DNA from 2 places in the Weizmannia agrestimuris genome. Region 1 is predicted to be linked to the other one. Evidence: predicted binding sites of a transcription regulator. Region 1 holds the regulator's gene; the other holds the start of a gene.
What was found. Region 1 encodes LexA, which represses DNA repair genes until DNA is damaged. Its sites were predicted from a motif close to CGAACATATGTTCG; they were not measured.
Positions count from the first base shown of each region.

Region 2: a site for LexA is predicted at 3,180-3,193, ahead of recA (recombinase RecA). Genes of this name have one in related genera too.

Region 1 is NZ_CALPDC010000002.1:179,962-187,673, forward strand. Features, by position in the region: gene NFR98_RS02265 (dynamin family protein) at 1-2,253, shown strand, start outside; gene NFR98_RS02270 (MerR family transcriptional regulator) at 2,346-2,735, shown strand; gene glnA (type I glutamate--ammonia ligase) at 2,805-4,142, shown strand; gene lexA (transcriptional repressor LexA) at 4,361-4,981, opposite strand; gene yneA (cell division suppressor protein YneA) at 5,188-5,526, shown strand; gene NFR98_RS02290 (YneB family resolvase-like protein) at 5,523-6,176, shown strand; gene NFR98_RS02295 (DUF896 domain-containing protein) at 6,267-6,500, shown strand; gene tkt (transketolase) at 6,619-7,712, shown strand, end outside.
Region 2 is NZ_CALPDC010000001.1:134,659-142,370, forward strand. Features, by position in the region: gene NFR98_RS00665 (DUF3388 domain-containing protein) at 1-71, shown strand, start outside; gene NFR98_RS00670 (helix-turn-helix domain-containing protein) at 88-993, shown strand; gene pgsA (CDP-diacylglycerol--glycerol-3-phosphate 3-phosphatidyltransferase) at 1,050-1,628, shown strand; gene NFR98_RS00680 (competence/damage-inducible protein A) at 1,788-3,020, shown strand; gene recA (recombinase RecA) at 3,288-4,355, shown strand; gene rny (ribonuclease Y) at 4,838-6,400, shown strand; gene NFR98_RS00695 (TIGR00282 family metallophosphoesterase) at 6,487-7,287, shown strand; gene spoVS (stage V sporulation protein SpoVS) at 7,662-7,712, shown strand, end outside.

The DNA of each region.
Region 1 (7,712 bases):
GGTGCACGGCTGACAGGCGACTATATCCTCCATTATTGCGAAAATGTCTCGGATGAAATCAAACGAGCCGCCCGTGAGGCTTGGAACGATTGGAAAGCGCTCGTCCTGAAACAGGCTGCCTTGGAAACGGATGAACAGCTTAAAATGGTTCGGAAAAAGGCCGTGCAGGCAAAAGAACTAGCAGAGGCTTACAGGAATCTCGAAAAAATAGAAAGGCAGCTTGCCGAAAAACGGACTGAACTGAAAGTGCCTGCCGCACATCCGGAACAGCTGCTGGCTGAAATAGAGAAAGAATGGGCGAGTGAAAAGGCGCATTACCGGGTGTATCGCGGGGAAAAGGATGCAAAACAGCCTGAAGAAACCGGCAAGGCTTTAGAAAGCCTCGCCCCGGCAGAAAAACAAGCCGGCACATTGCCGCCTGAAACCGTGCTTGCCAAAATAGAGCAGGCGATTACGCTGCTTAAGCACCAGCACGGTTTCGGGCGGTATACCGAAACGCTCAGAACCAAAAGCAGGCGCCTGAAAAACCGCCGCTATACCGTTGCGCTGTTCGGCGCGTTCAGCGCGGGAAAATCGTCTTTTGCAAACGCGCTTGCCGGCGAAAAAGTACTGCCGGTTTCACCGAATCCGACCACAGCGGCCATTTGCAGGATCTGCCCGCCTGATGCGGCACATCCGCATAAAACAGCAGCCGTAAAGCTGAAAACGGAGGCGCAGATGCTGGAAGATGTAAACAAGTCGCTCGCTGTTTTCGGGCTTAGTTGCCGTTCGTTCGGGGAAGCGCTTGAAAAAATTGAAACTTTACACGCAAAAGAAACAGGCAAAGCAAACGAAAAAGTCCATTTATCTTTTTTGCGTGCCTTTGCGAAAGGCTTTCCTGATTTTAACGGGCGGGCCGGACAGAACTTCAATGCCGGGATGGAAGCGTTCCGCCGGTTTGTTGCCGATGAAACCCAGTCTTGTTTTGTTGAATCCATTGATTTGTTTTATGATTGCCCGTTCACAAGACTTGGCATTACGCTTGTCGATACGCCCGGAGCCGACTCGATCAATGCCCGGCATACCGGCGTAGCATTTGAATATATTAAAGACTCGGATGCGGTTTTCTTCGTCACATACTACAACCATGCCTTCGCGCGCGCAGACAGGGAATTTCTCATCCAGCTCGGGCGGGTAAAAGAAGCATTTGAACTGGATAAGATGTTTTTTATTGTCAATGCGATTGATCTTGCCTCGTCCGGCGAAGAATATAAAGAAGTGATGGACTATGTCAGGGGTCAGCTGCTCCATTTCGGCATCCGCAATCCGCGCCTTTATGGTGTATCAAGCCTGCTTGCGCTTTCAGGCAGGCGGGAGGAAGCGAAAATGGCCGAATTTGAAGCGGGCTTCCGCCAATTTCTCGACCATGATTTGCTGAATATGGTGCTTCAGTCTGCACAAAACGAGCTGGAACGCGGCCTTGCAATGGTGGATGCCGTGATCCGCGATGCCAATGAATCGATTGAAACAAAGAAAGCGAAACGGGAACTTCTCCGGAAACGGCGGGAAGAGGCAGAAGCCATTTTGAAAAATACAAAGCCGGCGTTTTTCACGGACAGCGTCATGCAGGAGCAGAAGGAGCTGCTCTATTACGTAAAACAGCGCGTTTTCTACCGCTTCGCCGACTTTTTCAAGGAAGCTTTTAATCCGGCAACGGTGAAGGCAGCGAAAGATTTGCCGGGCGCCCTTCAAGAGCTTGCAGAACTCGTTGGCTATGATTTTGCGCAGGAGATGCGGGCGACAAATGTAAGGCTTGAAGCCCATTGCCGGAAATTATTCACATCGCAAAGCGCGGAATGGAACAGGGAGATGAAACGTTTGCTTCCTGATTTGTCTGTCAGCACGTTTGAAGCGGGCGCACACGCTACGCCTGATTTTCCTGCGGCCTTTTCGGAAACGGATTTGGAACCGTTTGAAAAGGCATTCCGCCATTTTAAAAATGCGCGCACTTTTTTTGAAAAAGGGGGAAAAGCCGGCATGCAGGAAGAACTGCAGGCGATGTTTGAACCGCTTGCGCAGCAGTATCTTGACGTGCAAGGAGAAAAGCTTGCCGGTTCGTTCCGCTCATGGCTGGAGGAAGAGTTTGCAAAAATGCAATCGGAAGCTTTGCTCGATATTGCCGAACAGTTCGATGCCCGCCTTGAAGCCCTTAGAAAGAGCGTGGACGTGGCAGAATGGATGGAAATCCGCGAAAAACTCGTTTTGCCTTCCTGAGGATAAAAAATGATGTAAGAAAATATAACATTTTGTTGACAAAAAAACTCACATGGAATATAGTAAAAATATAAAGAAAAGGAGCGTATAACATGGGTCGAAAAGAAATCCGCCGTTCGATGCCGCTTTTGCCGATCGGAACCGTTATGAAGCTAACAGATTTATCGGCCCGGCAGATCCGCTATTATGAAGAACACGAGCTGATTACACCGGCAAGAACGGAAGGCAATCGCCGCCTTTATTCTTTAAATGATGTCGACCGGCTTCTTGATATTAAAGATTTGCTGGATCAGGGGATCAATATTGCAGGCATCAAAAAAATCTTATTGATGAACGACCGCCGCGGAACCGGGCCGGTACTCGTCAAAAATCATGTAACGGATGAAGAAATCCGCAAACGGCTTCGCCAGGAACTGCTGCAGGCCGGCCGTTTTCAAAGACCGAGCCAGCGGTTGTCCGATGCGCCCCGGTTTTTCCATTAACATTGTTGAAAAGCTAGTTTTATAGCTTAGATATATACTTTTTATTGCCTAAAGGGAGGAATACTGTTCATGCCTAAGTTTACACGTGAAGATATTTTGAAGAATGCCGAAGAACAAAATGTGAAATTCATCCGCTTGCAGTTCACGGATATTTTGGGGACGATTAAAAACGTGGAAATCCCGCTCAGCCAGCTTGAAAAAGCGCTCGACAATAAAATCATGTTCGACGGCTCTTCGATTGAAGGGTTTGTCCGGATTGAAGAATCGGATATGTATCTGTATCCGGACTATGATACATGGGTCATTTTCCCGTGGACCGCTGAGAAAGGGAAAGTCGCCCGTCTGATTTGCGATATTTATAATCCGGACGGCACCCCGTTTGAAGGTGATCCGCGGAATAATTTGAAACGGGTATTGAAAGAAATGGAAGAACTTGGCTTCACGAGTTTTAATCTTGGGCCTGAACCGGAATTCTTCCTCTTCAAGCTGAATGAAAAAAATGAACCGACACTGGAGCTGAACGACAACGGCGGCTATTTTGACCTGGCGCCGACGGACCTTGGCGAAAACTGCCGGCGCGACATCGTATTGGAACTCGAGGAAATGGGCTTTGAAATTGAAGCGTCCCACCATGAAGTTGCACCCGGCCAGCACGAAATTGATTTTAAATATGCGGATGCAGTCAGGGCATGCGACAATATCCAGACCTTTAAACTGGTGGTCAAGACGATTGCACGCAAACATGGCCTGCATGCGACGTTTATGCCGAAACCGTTGTTTGGCGTGAACGGTTCCGGGATGCACACCAATCTTTCGCTTTTTAAAGGAAAAGAAAATGCATTCTATGACCCGAACGATGCAGAACTGCAGCTGAGCGATACGGCATACCAGTTCATTGCCGGCATTATGAAGCATGCTTCGAACTTTACGGCTGTCACGAATCCGACGGTGAACTCCTATAAACGGCTTGTGCCGGGTTATGAAGCGCCTTGTTATGTTGCCTGGTCCGCTCGCAACCGCAGCCCGCTCATGCGGATTCCGGCTTCCCGCGGTTTAAGCACGCGCGTTGAGGTGCGCAGCGTTGACCCGTCTGCCAATCCGTATCTCGCGCTCGCCGTCCTGTTAAAAGCAGGGCTTGACGGCATCGCGAACAAATTGCAGGCGCCGGAACCGGTCGACCGCAACATCTATGTCATGACGAAAGAAGAAAGAGAAGAAGCCGGCATTGTCGACCTCCCGGGCACACTGCTGCAGGCGCTGGAAAACTTAAAATCGGATGATGTAATGGTAGACGCCCTTGGCGATCACATTCTCGAACACTTCCTTGAAGCTAAGGAAATTGAATGGGATATGTTCCGCACACAAGTCCACCAATGGGAACGCGACCAGTATATCGAAATGTATTAAGCAAGAAACCCCTTGAAGCGTAAGGCTTTGAGGGGTTTTTGTTTATCGGGCATTTTTGCGTCGAACGCCCAGAAAAACAAAATGCCCATTAATTGCCCCGATTTTTCCTTCGAAAATAGATTGGAAGCCCAGAAATCCTCAAGTGTCACAGGCATTTTTGCCATCAAACTCGCATATGCTCTATTAAAAAAGAAGCAGCCGAAACTGCTTCTTTTTGATCAGTGCACCATTTGCCTGTACAGCCCGATGACAACGCCGAGAATGGTGACGTTTTTCAATATGATCGGTTCCATTGTCTGGTTTTCAGGTTGCAGCCGGAAGTAGTCTTTTTCCTTGAAAAATCTTTTTACTGTCGCTTCATTTTCATCTGTCATAGCGACCACGATATCTCCGTTGTTTGCCGTCTGCTGGGAGCGGACAATCACATAATCGCCGTTTAAAATCCCGGCATCCACCATGCTGTCCCCTTCAATTTCCAGCATGTAGACGGACTCGTCAGACGGGACAAGATGTTCCGGAAGCGGAAAATACTCTTCAATATTTTCTACAGCGGTAATCGGTATGCCTGCTGTTACTTTTCCGACAACAGGCACATTGACAACATTTTGGGCCGGTATTTCTTCATCATGGTCCAAAATTTCAATCGCTCTCGGCTTTGTAGGGTCGCGCCTGATCAACCCCTTGCTTTCAAGCCTTGCGAGATGGCCATGGACAGTTGAACTGGAAGCAAGTCCGACTGCCTGGCCGATTTCCCGCACGGAAGGGGGATAACCTTTTGTTTTTACTTCATGCTTGATGAAATCAAGTATCGCCTGTTGCCGTTTTGATAGTTTTGCCATTCTATTCACCTCGTCACAGTTTTGTTTGGCACCCGCGCTGCGTATGGGGACGTTTACGGGAGGAATGCCATTATTTGCTATTATTATATCACATTGCAGCAGATAAAACAAACGTAAGTTCGAAAAAATGTTGACGAAAAACAGGCGTTCGTTTTATAATAGAACTGGTGATTGGACGAACGAATATTCGCGGGAGGAAGATGGAGATGTCACGATTATGGAAAAAGTATAACTATGTTATGATTTTAGCAGGGCTTACGCTTGTTTTCGGATTTTTCATGATTGGAAGTCTGCGGGATCCATCCCCACACTATATCAAAATCAGCGTCACAGAGGGCGATACGCTTTGGAACATCGCCGGGCAGTATGCGGAAAAGGGCAAAATGTCGAGGGAAGCATTTATCAGCTGGGTTGAGCGTCATAATGATATTGACGGCAACATGATCAAAGCCGGCGAAAAAATTGTCATTCCAATAGAAAAAAATGAATTCAGCGATGATAATAGGGAACTTGCGATGAAATCACAACGGGAGACGAAAAAATGAAAGTTGTTTTATATTGCAGAGTAAGCACGGAAAAAGAAAGCCAGGAAACTTCCTTGGCGAGGCAGCGGGAAGAGCTGGAGAAGCTTTCGGATTCCCACGGTTTTCAAGTGGCCGGGGTGATCTGTGACCGGGCAAGCGGCTATGACCTGGACAGGCCCGGCATCCTTGATCTTCTTGATACGATTGAAAATGAAAAGATTGACGCCGTACTGGTGCAGGATGAAACACGGATCGGAAGAGGAAATGCAAAAATTGCATTGCTTCATTTTTTATATAAAAAAGGGATTAAAGTATATTGTTATGCGCAAAACGGAGAATTGGAGCTTTCGGAATCTGATTCAATGGTGCTGAAAATTGTCAGCATGGTTGAAGAGTATCAGCGAAAGCTGCATAACTTAAAAATTAAAAGGGGAATGGAGCGTGCAGTCAAAAACGGCTACCGTCCGGAAAAAAATTTAAAAGGGAAGCGGAATCCGGACGGCAGGGAGCGAAAGGAAGTGCCGGTTGAAGAAATTATCCGCCTGCGGGATAACGGCTTGACTTTTCAAGAAATTGCTGCGACTATGCGCGGTTTCGGCTACCAAGTTTCAAAAGCAACCGTCCACCGGCGTTACAGGGAATATATGGAGGAAACGGGGCATGATAAATAGTATCAAAACCGTTTCACGGGTGCGCTTTCGTTGCAGGCGGGTCCATATTTTAGTAAGATGGCATCAATTACGGATAAAAGGAGAGAAAATATGCTTTCAAAAGAAAAAATGGCAAGGATTAACGAATTGGCGAAAAAAGCGAAAACCGGCGCCCTGACAAGTGAAGAAGCAAAGGAACAGTCAAAATTGCGAAGCGAGTATTTGCAGGCGTTCCGCTCTTCATTCAGAAAAACGATTGAAAATGTCCGTGTGCTTGACCCGGCTGGCCAGGACGTTACCCCTGAAAAAATTAAGCAAATTCAAACAAAAAGAAAGCTGCACTAAAAAGGAAACCATCCTGCTTTTTTCTTACAAAATCCATACAAAATGGTAAAAGAGTTGTGTTATGGGTTTCACTTGCCTTAATATAGAGTTGTAACCCATGAAGAAAGGATGTTAACAGATGTTTGATAAAACGGACGAACTGGCAGTCACAACAATCCGAACATTGTCCATTGACGCCATCGAAAAAGCAAAATCCGGTCATCCGGGGCTTCCGATGGGGGCTGCACCAATGGCATACACCCTCTGGACAAGATATTTGAACCATAATCCGGAAAACCCGCACTGGTTTAACCGGGACCGTTTCGTATTATCCGCAGGGCATGGTTCCATGCTGCTCTATAGCCTGCTCCATTTATCCGGTTATGCATTAAGCATGGATGATATTAAAAATTTCCGGCAATATGGCAGCAAAACCCCGGGTCATCCGGAATACGGGCATACGGAAGGCGTGGAAGCAACGACCGGTCCGCTCGGGCAGGGGATTGCCATGTCAGTCGGAATGGCGATGGCAGAACGGCATCTGGCGGCTGTATACAATAAAGAAAATTTCCCTGTCATTGACCATTATACATATGCTTTATGCGGAGATGGCGACTTAATGGAAGGCGTATCTGCCGAAGCTGCTTCATTGGCGGGACACTTAAAATTGGGACGTCTCATTGTATTGTACGATTCCAATGACATTTCCCTTGACGGCGACTTAAATAAGGCCTTTTCCGAAAGTGTTGCCGACCGGTTTAAAGCATACGGCTGGCAGTATTTGCGGGTTGAAGACGGGAATGATATGGCACAGGTCGCAAAAGCGATCGAGGAAGCAAAGGCGGATACAAGTCGGCCGACACTCATTGAAGTGAAAACGATCATCGGTTACGGTTCTCCAAACAAATCCGGGAAATCGGCTGCCCACGGCGCCCCGCTCGGAGAAGATGAACTGAAACTAACGAAAGAAGCGTATAAATGGACATTTGAAGAAGACTTCTATGTTCCGGATGAAGTTTACGCACGGTTCCGTGAATTGGTTGTGGAAAATGGCGTGAAAAAGGAACAGGAGTGGGCGTCCCTGTTTGAGGCCTATGAAAAACAATACCCGCAGCTTGCGGCTGAACTAAAACAGGCGATAAAAGGCGGGCTGCCGGATGGATGGGACAAGGACATTCCGGTCTATGAAGAAGGCAAAACCCTTGCCAGCCGTGCGGCAAGCGGGGAAGTGCT
Region 2 (7,712 bases), on a different contig from region 1:
AGGAAATTACATATGACTTACTCCAGCAAAACCGGATGTTTCAAGGCGAATTTGGAGGATTTGATTACTAGATTGGCAGGTGTTACCATGACGGAATTAGGGAATCGTTTAAAAGAAGCAAGGAAAGAAAAGGGCATCAGCCTGGATGATTTGCAGGAGATGACCAAGATCCAAAAAAGATATTTGAAAAACATTGAAGAAGGAAATTATGATTCAATGCCTGGAAAATTTTACGTCCGGGCATTTATTAAGCAGTATGCCGAGGCAGTCGGGCTTGATCCGGAAACTTTATTTGAAGAGTACCAGAGCGACATCCCCCGTACGGAACAGGAAGAATTTCCCGAGCAACTTTCGCGGGTGCAGACGTCCTCCAAAAGGGCCGCACCGGATACCGTCAAGATGATGAACGTGCTGCCAAGGATCCTTGTGGTCGCCGCCATCATCGCGATTTTATTTTTGCTTTGGTTTGTCGTATATAAGTTTGCCGGTCACAACACAAAGGAAAAGTTAAACAGCGGGGCTTCCGGCGATGTGAGCGTACAAAAAGAAAACGTCAAATCGGCTGAAAAGGTGTCATCCGGCAAAAACACCGGCAGCTCTTCCGAAAAAAAGGCGGCGAAAACGTCAAAAAAACCGGCCTCGAAAACGAAGAAAACAGCCCAAAAACTGGAAACCGTATCTTCAAGCGGGTACACGACCACCTATAAACTGGCCGGCACCAACCAGTTCAAACTTGAACTGAAAGCAAACGGCGGACGGTCATGGGTACAGGTGAAAAACAGCGACGGTTCAACGAACTTTCAACAATTGCTGAATGACGGGGACAGCCGGACAGCGGATCTGTCAAAACAAAAACAAGTCACGATCACGGTCGGAAACACCGTCAATACGGAAGTGTATATCAATGGCAAAAAACTAAAATACAATATTCCGGCATCCAAAGAAGTACGCCAGGATATGATCGTCCAGTTTAACGGGTCACAAACGAAATAAGCCTTGTTTTAAGGCTTTTTCTTTGGAAAATATATAGACAGTTGGAGGAAAAGCCAGTGAATTTGCCGAATAAAATTACTGTATCACGTGTATGTTTAATCCCTGTTTTTTTACTCATCATGGCGGTGCCGTTCGATTGGGGCACCTTTGATTGGCTGGGAGCCAAAATTCCGGTCACCCATTTTGTCGGTGCGGTGATTTTTGCCATTGCCTCTATGACAGACTGGATCGACGGCCACTATGCCCGCAAATACAATCTCGTTACCAACTTCGGGAAATTTCTCGATCCGCTTGCGGACAAACTGCTTGTTTCAACGGCATTTATTTTGCTCGTCGGGCTCAAGCTGGCGCCGGCATGGATTGTTGTCGTAATCATTGCCCGCGAGTTTGCCGTGACAGGCTTGCGACTGATTTTAGCAGAGGGCGGGGAAGTAGCAGCAGCCAATATGCTTGGGAAAATCAAAACATGGACGCAAATCATTGCCATCCTTTTATTGCTGTTGCATAACTTCCCGTTTTCGGCGCTCTCTTTCCGCTTGGATCTGATCGCTTTGTGGGTAGCGCTCATCTTTACCATCTGGTCAGGCGCTGATTATTTCTATTTAAACCGGGGCGTATTTGCCCGCTCGAAATAACCATGCAGTGAAAGGCAACCTTTCACTGCTTTTTTGCCCGCCAGCGGGGCTACAGGGTTTCCGGAGAAAAAGGAAGCCATTGCTTCGGGTGGATTGGCGGCCTGGATTGCGCCGTCATGTGTTCGTTTTTTTGCTTTAAAAGAAAGGGAGGAATGGAAAGTGAATGCCGAAATTATTGCAGTCGGTTCGGAACTTTTGCTTGGCCAGATCACCAATACAAATGCCACATTTATTGCCGCACAATTGGCGGAAATCGGCGTAGATGTGTACTACCAGACCGTTGTCGGCGATAACGCAGAGCGGCTCGAAGCGGCAATCCGGACAGCGGAGGGCCGCGCCGATCTATTGATTTTTACTGGTGGGCTCGGTCCGACAAAGGATGATTTAACAAAAGAAACGATTGCATCGCATATCGGAAAAAAACTGGTGACAAACGAAGATGCCATGCGCTCCATCGAACAGTTTTTTATCCGTACAAAACGAAAAATGACGGAAAACAACAAAAAGCAGGCACTGGTCATCGAAGGTTCAAAAGTGTTTCCGAATGACCACGGTATGGCGCCGGGCATGCTGGCCAAAAGCGGAAACCATTATTATATGCTGCTGCCCGGCCCGCCGCATGAACTGGAACCGATGTTTATCCATTACGCCAGCCCCGCAATCCAGGAAGAACTGGAAACGATCGAAAAAATCGAATCGCGCGTTCTCCGCTTCTTCGGGATCGGCGAATCCCAGCTGGAAACAGAAATCCGCCATATATTGGATAGCCAAACCAATCCGACTGTCGCTCCGCTTGCGAAAGAAGGGGAAGTGACACTTAGGATTACGGCGAAACACCAGTCGGCGGAAACGGCGAACGAAATGATCGATCAAGTGGAAAAAGAGATTATGCAAATTGCCGGATCGTATTTTTACGGTTATAATGATATGACATTAATGGAGGCCCTGCTCGAAAAGCTTTCGAAAAAACAGCTGACGCTTGCCTGCGCGGAAAGTCTGACTGCCGGCAAATTTGCAGCGGAAATGGCGTCCATCCAGGGTGTCAGCACAATGTTGAAAGGCGGCGTTGTCGTCTATTCAAACGAAGCGAAGATGAAGCTTGCCAAAGTGAAAAAAGAAACGCTTGACAAGTACGGCGCCGTCAGCAGCCAGTGTGCAAAAGAACTGGCGGAAAATATCCGCAGCATTATGGATGCCGACATTGGCATCAGTTTTACAGGCGTGGCTGGCCCGGACTCCCTTGAAGGCCATCCGCCGGGAACCGTGTGGATCGGCATTGCGATAAAAGGGAAAGAAACTGCCACTTATCTGTTGGAACTTCCCGGATCCCGCAACAACATCCGCACGCGATCGGTGAAATACGGCTGCTGGCATTTGCTGAAACTGCTTTAGGTCGAAAGCCGCTTCTGCTCATGGCAAGTGACGGAAGCGGCCTTTTTATAAAAAAATTTGTTTGCCAAAAATTCAATTTTCGGCTCTTTTTGCCGGGGGAATTTTCATTTTTACAGGGGGAAAACCCCATTTTTTTGCCGGATTTTTGCAAAAAAGAGACGAATGAGCGTTCGAGATTTTGCTTGGCAAACAGAGAAAAAACGGGTATAGTATAGATATAGATTCATTGCTTTCGAGAGTTTGGAATGAATAAAAGGAGGAAATTTTGTGAATGATCGTCAAGAAGCCTTAGACAAGGCTCTGAAACAAATAGAAAAGCAATTTGGTAAGGGTTCCATTATGCGGTTGGGCGAGCAGACCGACCGGGTTGTCTCCACGATCCCGACCGGTTCGCTTGCGCTTGATATTGCCCTTGGTGTCGGTGGTTACCCGCGCGGCCGCGTCATTGAAATATACGGCCCTGAAAGTTCTGGTAAAACAACGGTTGCCCTGCATGCGATTGCGGAAGTCCAGGCACAGGGTGGACAAGCGGCGTTTATTGATGCGGAACATGCACTTGACCCGGTTTATGCCCAAAAGCTCGGTGTCAATATTGATGAGCTGCTCCTGTCCCAGCCGGATACGGGCGAACAGGCGCTGGAAATTGCGGAAGCGCTCGTCCGCAGCGGCGCAGTGGATATTGTGGTCGTTGACTCCGTTGCTGCGCTTGTGCCGAGAGCGGAAATTGAAGGGGAAATGGGCGATTCCCACGTCGGCCTCCAGGCACGGCTGATGTCCCAGGCGCTGCGGAAATTATCGGGTGCAATCAACAAATCGAACACGATTGCGATTTTCATTAACCAAATCCGGGAAAAAGTCGGCGTAATGTTCGGTAATCCTGAAGTCACACCGGGCGGCCGTGCGCTCAAATTCTACTCATCCGTGCGCCTTGAAGTGCGCCGTGCCGAACAGATCAAACAAGGGAGCGACATTGTCGGCAACAAAACGAAAATCAAGGTTGTCAAAAACAAAGTAGCGCCTCCGTTTAAAACGGCAGAAGTGGATATTATGTACGGCGAGGGGATCTCAAAAGAAGGCGAGATCGTCGATATGGGAAGCGACCTTGACATCATCCAAAAAAGCGGGGCCTGGTATGCTTATAACGGCGAGCGGCTCGGCCAGGGGCGTGAAAATGCGAAGCAATTTTTAAAGGAAAATGCGGATCTGAAAAACGAGATTGCCGCAAAAATCCGGGAACATTACGACCTGACAGAAGATGCCGGTTCCCATGAAACCGAGAAAGCTATAGATGAACAAGAAGCTGTGGAAGGACAGGAAGAATTAAATTTGGAGTAACCGGTGTATAAGCGCCTGAAATGCTGACCGCATCCAGGCGCTTTTTGCCGTCCATTTACCGCACTTTTTTGCGCCACAAAATCTGCATGGCGGAGAGGAATCAACACAAATTTACAATGGCAATCTTTCCGCTTCACTTGACAATAAAAATTCCCACCTTTAAAATTAATATGTATATTTTATTTTTCTAAAAATGACTTTCTCCTGTACGGAAAGCAAATCCTCCCGGAAGTTTCCGGAAGGGGGGCCGGTTTTTTCATCCGGCGGCTTTTCCGCATGCGGCTGATGGAACCATCCTTGTCTTCAGCCGGACCGGGACGAAACGCATGATTGGGTTTTCATGCATATACACCGGAGGGGCTTGCCCCGGGATCAACGTTTTACTTTTTAAGCCAGGCGCTGTATACTGTAAACCTAAGGATTAATGTAACAGCCGACATTTTTAACGTAGAAGAAGTTCATAGCAAGAGGAGGTGAGATTGATGGAGTCTCTCATATGGATCATCTCCCTTTTGCTTGTCCTTATCGTCGGTGTAGTTGTTGGCTATTTCATCCGGAGATCAATTTATGAAGCGAAAATTGCAGGGGCGAAAAATGCGGCAGATCAGATCGTTGATGAAGCAAAACGCGAAGCTGATCGCCTGAAAAAAGAAGCCCTGCTTGAAGCGAAGGATGAAAATCATAAACTTCGTACGGATATGGAACGGGAATTGCGTGAACGAAGAAATGAATTGCAAAGACAGGAAAACCGCTTATTGCAAAAGGAAGAGAACCTCGATCGCAAAGATGAATCGCTCGATAAGCGTGAATCGATGCTTGAAAAGAAAGAGGATTCTTTAAACCTGAGACAACAACATATTGAAGAGATGGAAAGCAAATTGGAGGAGATGGTTAACGAGCAGGAGTCTGAGCTGGAAAGAATCTCGGGCCTCAATCGCGAACAGGCGAAAGCCATCATTATTGAAAAACTGGAAAACGAGCTTTCCCATGACATTGCCGTTAAGGTAAAGGAAGCGGAAACAAGGGCAAAAGAAGAAGCCGATAAAAAGGCGAAAAGCATTCTTTCGCTGGCCATTCAGCGGTGTGCAGCCGAGCATGTTGCTGAAACAACGGTATCGGTTGTCAACCTGCCGAATGATGAAATGAAAGGCCGCATCATCGGAAGGGAAGGCCGCAATATCCGGACACTTGAAACGCTGACCGGGATTGACCTGATCATCGATGATACGCCGGAAGCGGTGATTCTTTCGGGATTCGATCCAGTGCGCCGGGAAACGGCACGCATTGCACTGGAAAAACTGGTTCAAGACGGCCGCATCCATCCGGCCCGCATTGAAGAAATGGTTGAAAAAGCAAGGCGGGAAGTGGATGAACATATACGCGAAGTGGGGGAACAAACCACTTTTGAAGTTGGTGTCCATGGCCTCCATCCGGACTTAATCAAAATTCTTGGCCGGTTAAAATTCCGCACGAGCTACGGGCAAAATGTCCTCAAGCACTCGATAGAAGTCGCATTCCTTTCCGGATTGCTGGCTGCCGAACTCGGGGAAGATGAAATCCTTGCCCGCCGTGCCGGTCTGCTTCATGATATCGGAAAAGCGGTAGACCATGAAGTAGAAGGAAGCCATGTGCAAATTGGCGTCGAACTCGCAACCAAATACAAAGAACATCCGGTGGTCATTAACAGTATTGCTTCTCACCATGGCGATACGGAACCGACCTCTGTTATCGCGGTGCTTGTCGCTGCCGCTGATGCTTTATCCGCTGCACGGCCTGGGGCGCGCAGCGAAACGCTTGAGCATTACATCAGACGGCTTGAAAAGCTGGAGGAAATCGCCGAATCGTATGACGGTGTTGAAAAATCGTTCGCGATCCAGGCGGGGAGAGAAGTACGCATTATGGTGAAACCGGAACAGATCGACGACCTGGAAGCTCATCGCCTGGCACGTGATATCCGCAAAAAAATTGAAAATGAGCTGGATTATCCGGGCCATATTAAAGTAACGGTTATTCGGGAAACGCGGGCTGTTGAATATGCAAAATAAGCGGTGACGTGTTCACCGCTTATTTTCTTTAACGTTTTGAAAAGAAAATAAAGATTGTTTTACAAAGCATAGAAAGGATTTATTGCATGAAGATTTTATTTATAGGGGATGTTGTAGGGTCATTAGGGCGTGAGATGGTGAATGAATATTTGCCGAAGTTAAAGGCGAAATACAGGCCGCATTTGACCATCGTAAACGGGGAAAATGCAGCCGGCGGGCGTGGGATTACCAAAAATATTTACCGCGGCCTGCTGGATGCAGGTGCGGATATCATCACGCTCGGAAACCATGCATGGGACAACAAAGAGATTTTCGACTTTATTGAGGATGCAAAATGGATGGTGCGCCCGGCCAATTTTCCGGACGGGACCCCGGGAAAAGGGATGGCGTTGATCAAAGCGGAAGGAACGGAGTTTGCAGTCATCAACCTGCAGGGCAGAACGTTTATGAACGCGCTCGATGACCCGTTCCGGAAAGCAGAAGAGATGGTGGCACTGGCAAGAAAAAGAACTCATTTTATCTTTGTTGATTTTCATGCCGAAACGACAAGCGAAAAGCAGGCGATGGGCTGGTTTCTCGACGGCAAAGTGTCTGCCGTGATCGGGACGCATACGCATGTGCAAACCGCGGATGCAAGAATTTTGCCAAACGGTACAGCCTATCTGACCGATGCCGGCATGACCGGGCCGTACGATGCCATTCTCGGCATGGACAAAGAAGCGGTAATGAAAAAATTCCTGACTTCGCTTCCTGTCCGTTTTGAAGTGCCGAAATCGGGAAGGAAAATATTAAGCGGATGCATCATCAGCCTTGATAAAAAAACAGGCAAAGCCGCAACGATCCAGAACATTTTAATTAATGAAGACCACCCGTTTATCTCTGAATAAACGGGTTTTTTCTTTTTCCGGATGGGTGCCGGGCAGGACAGCGCCTCTTTTTATGTACCGGTGCTTATGAAGGATGGCATAACTCGCAGAACAAAGGAATATAGTAGCAGTGAAATGATTTTTCCCGCTGTGCGGGGGGCAGCTCCCCGGAGTTTTTTTGAGCAAGAGACGTTCACGAAAGCCCGCACGACAAGCAGGAAAATCAGTAGCCTATATGCGGGGCGGCTGCCGGATTGTTTCGGACAGCCGCCCCGTTTCCAGCGAAGCCGGGAAAAGGCCGGGCTGGAAACGGGCAAGAGATACTTCACGTTCGAACATGAATCGTCACTCTGAACGGACATTCGGTTAACGGAAGGAGACAAGGAGGAGAAGGAATGGAAATATTAAAAGTTTCAGCAAAATCTAATCCTAATTCTGTAGCTGGT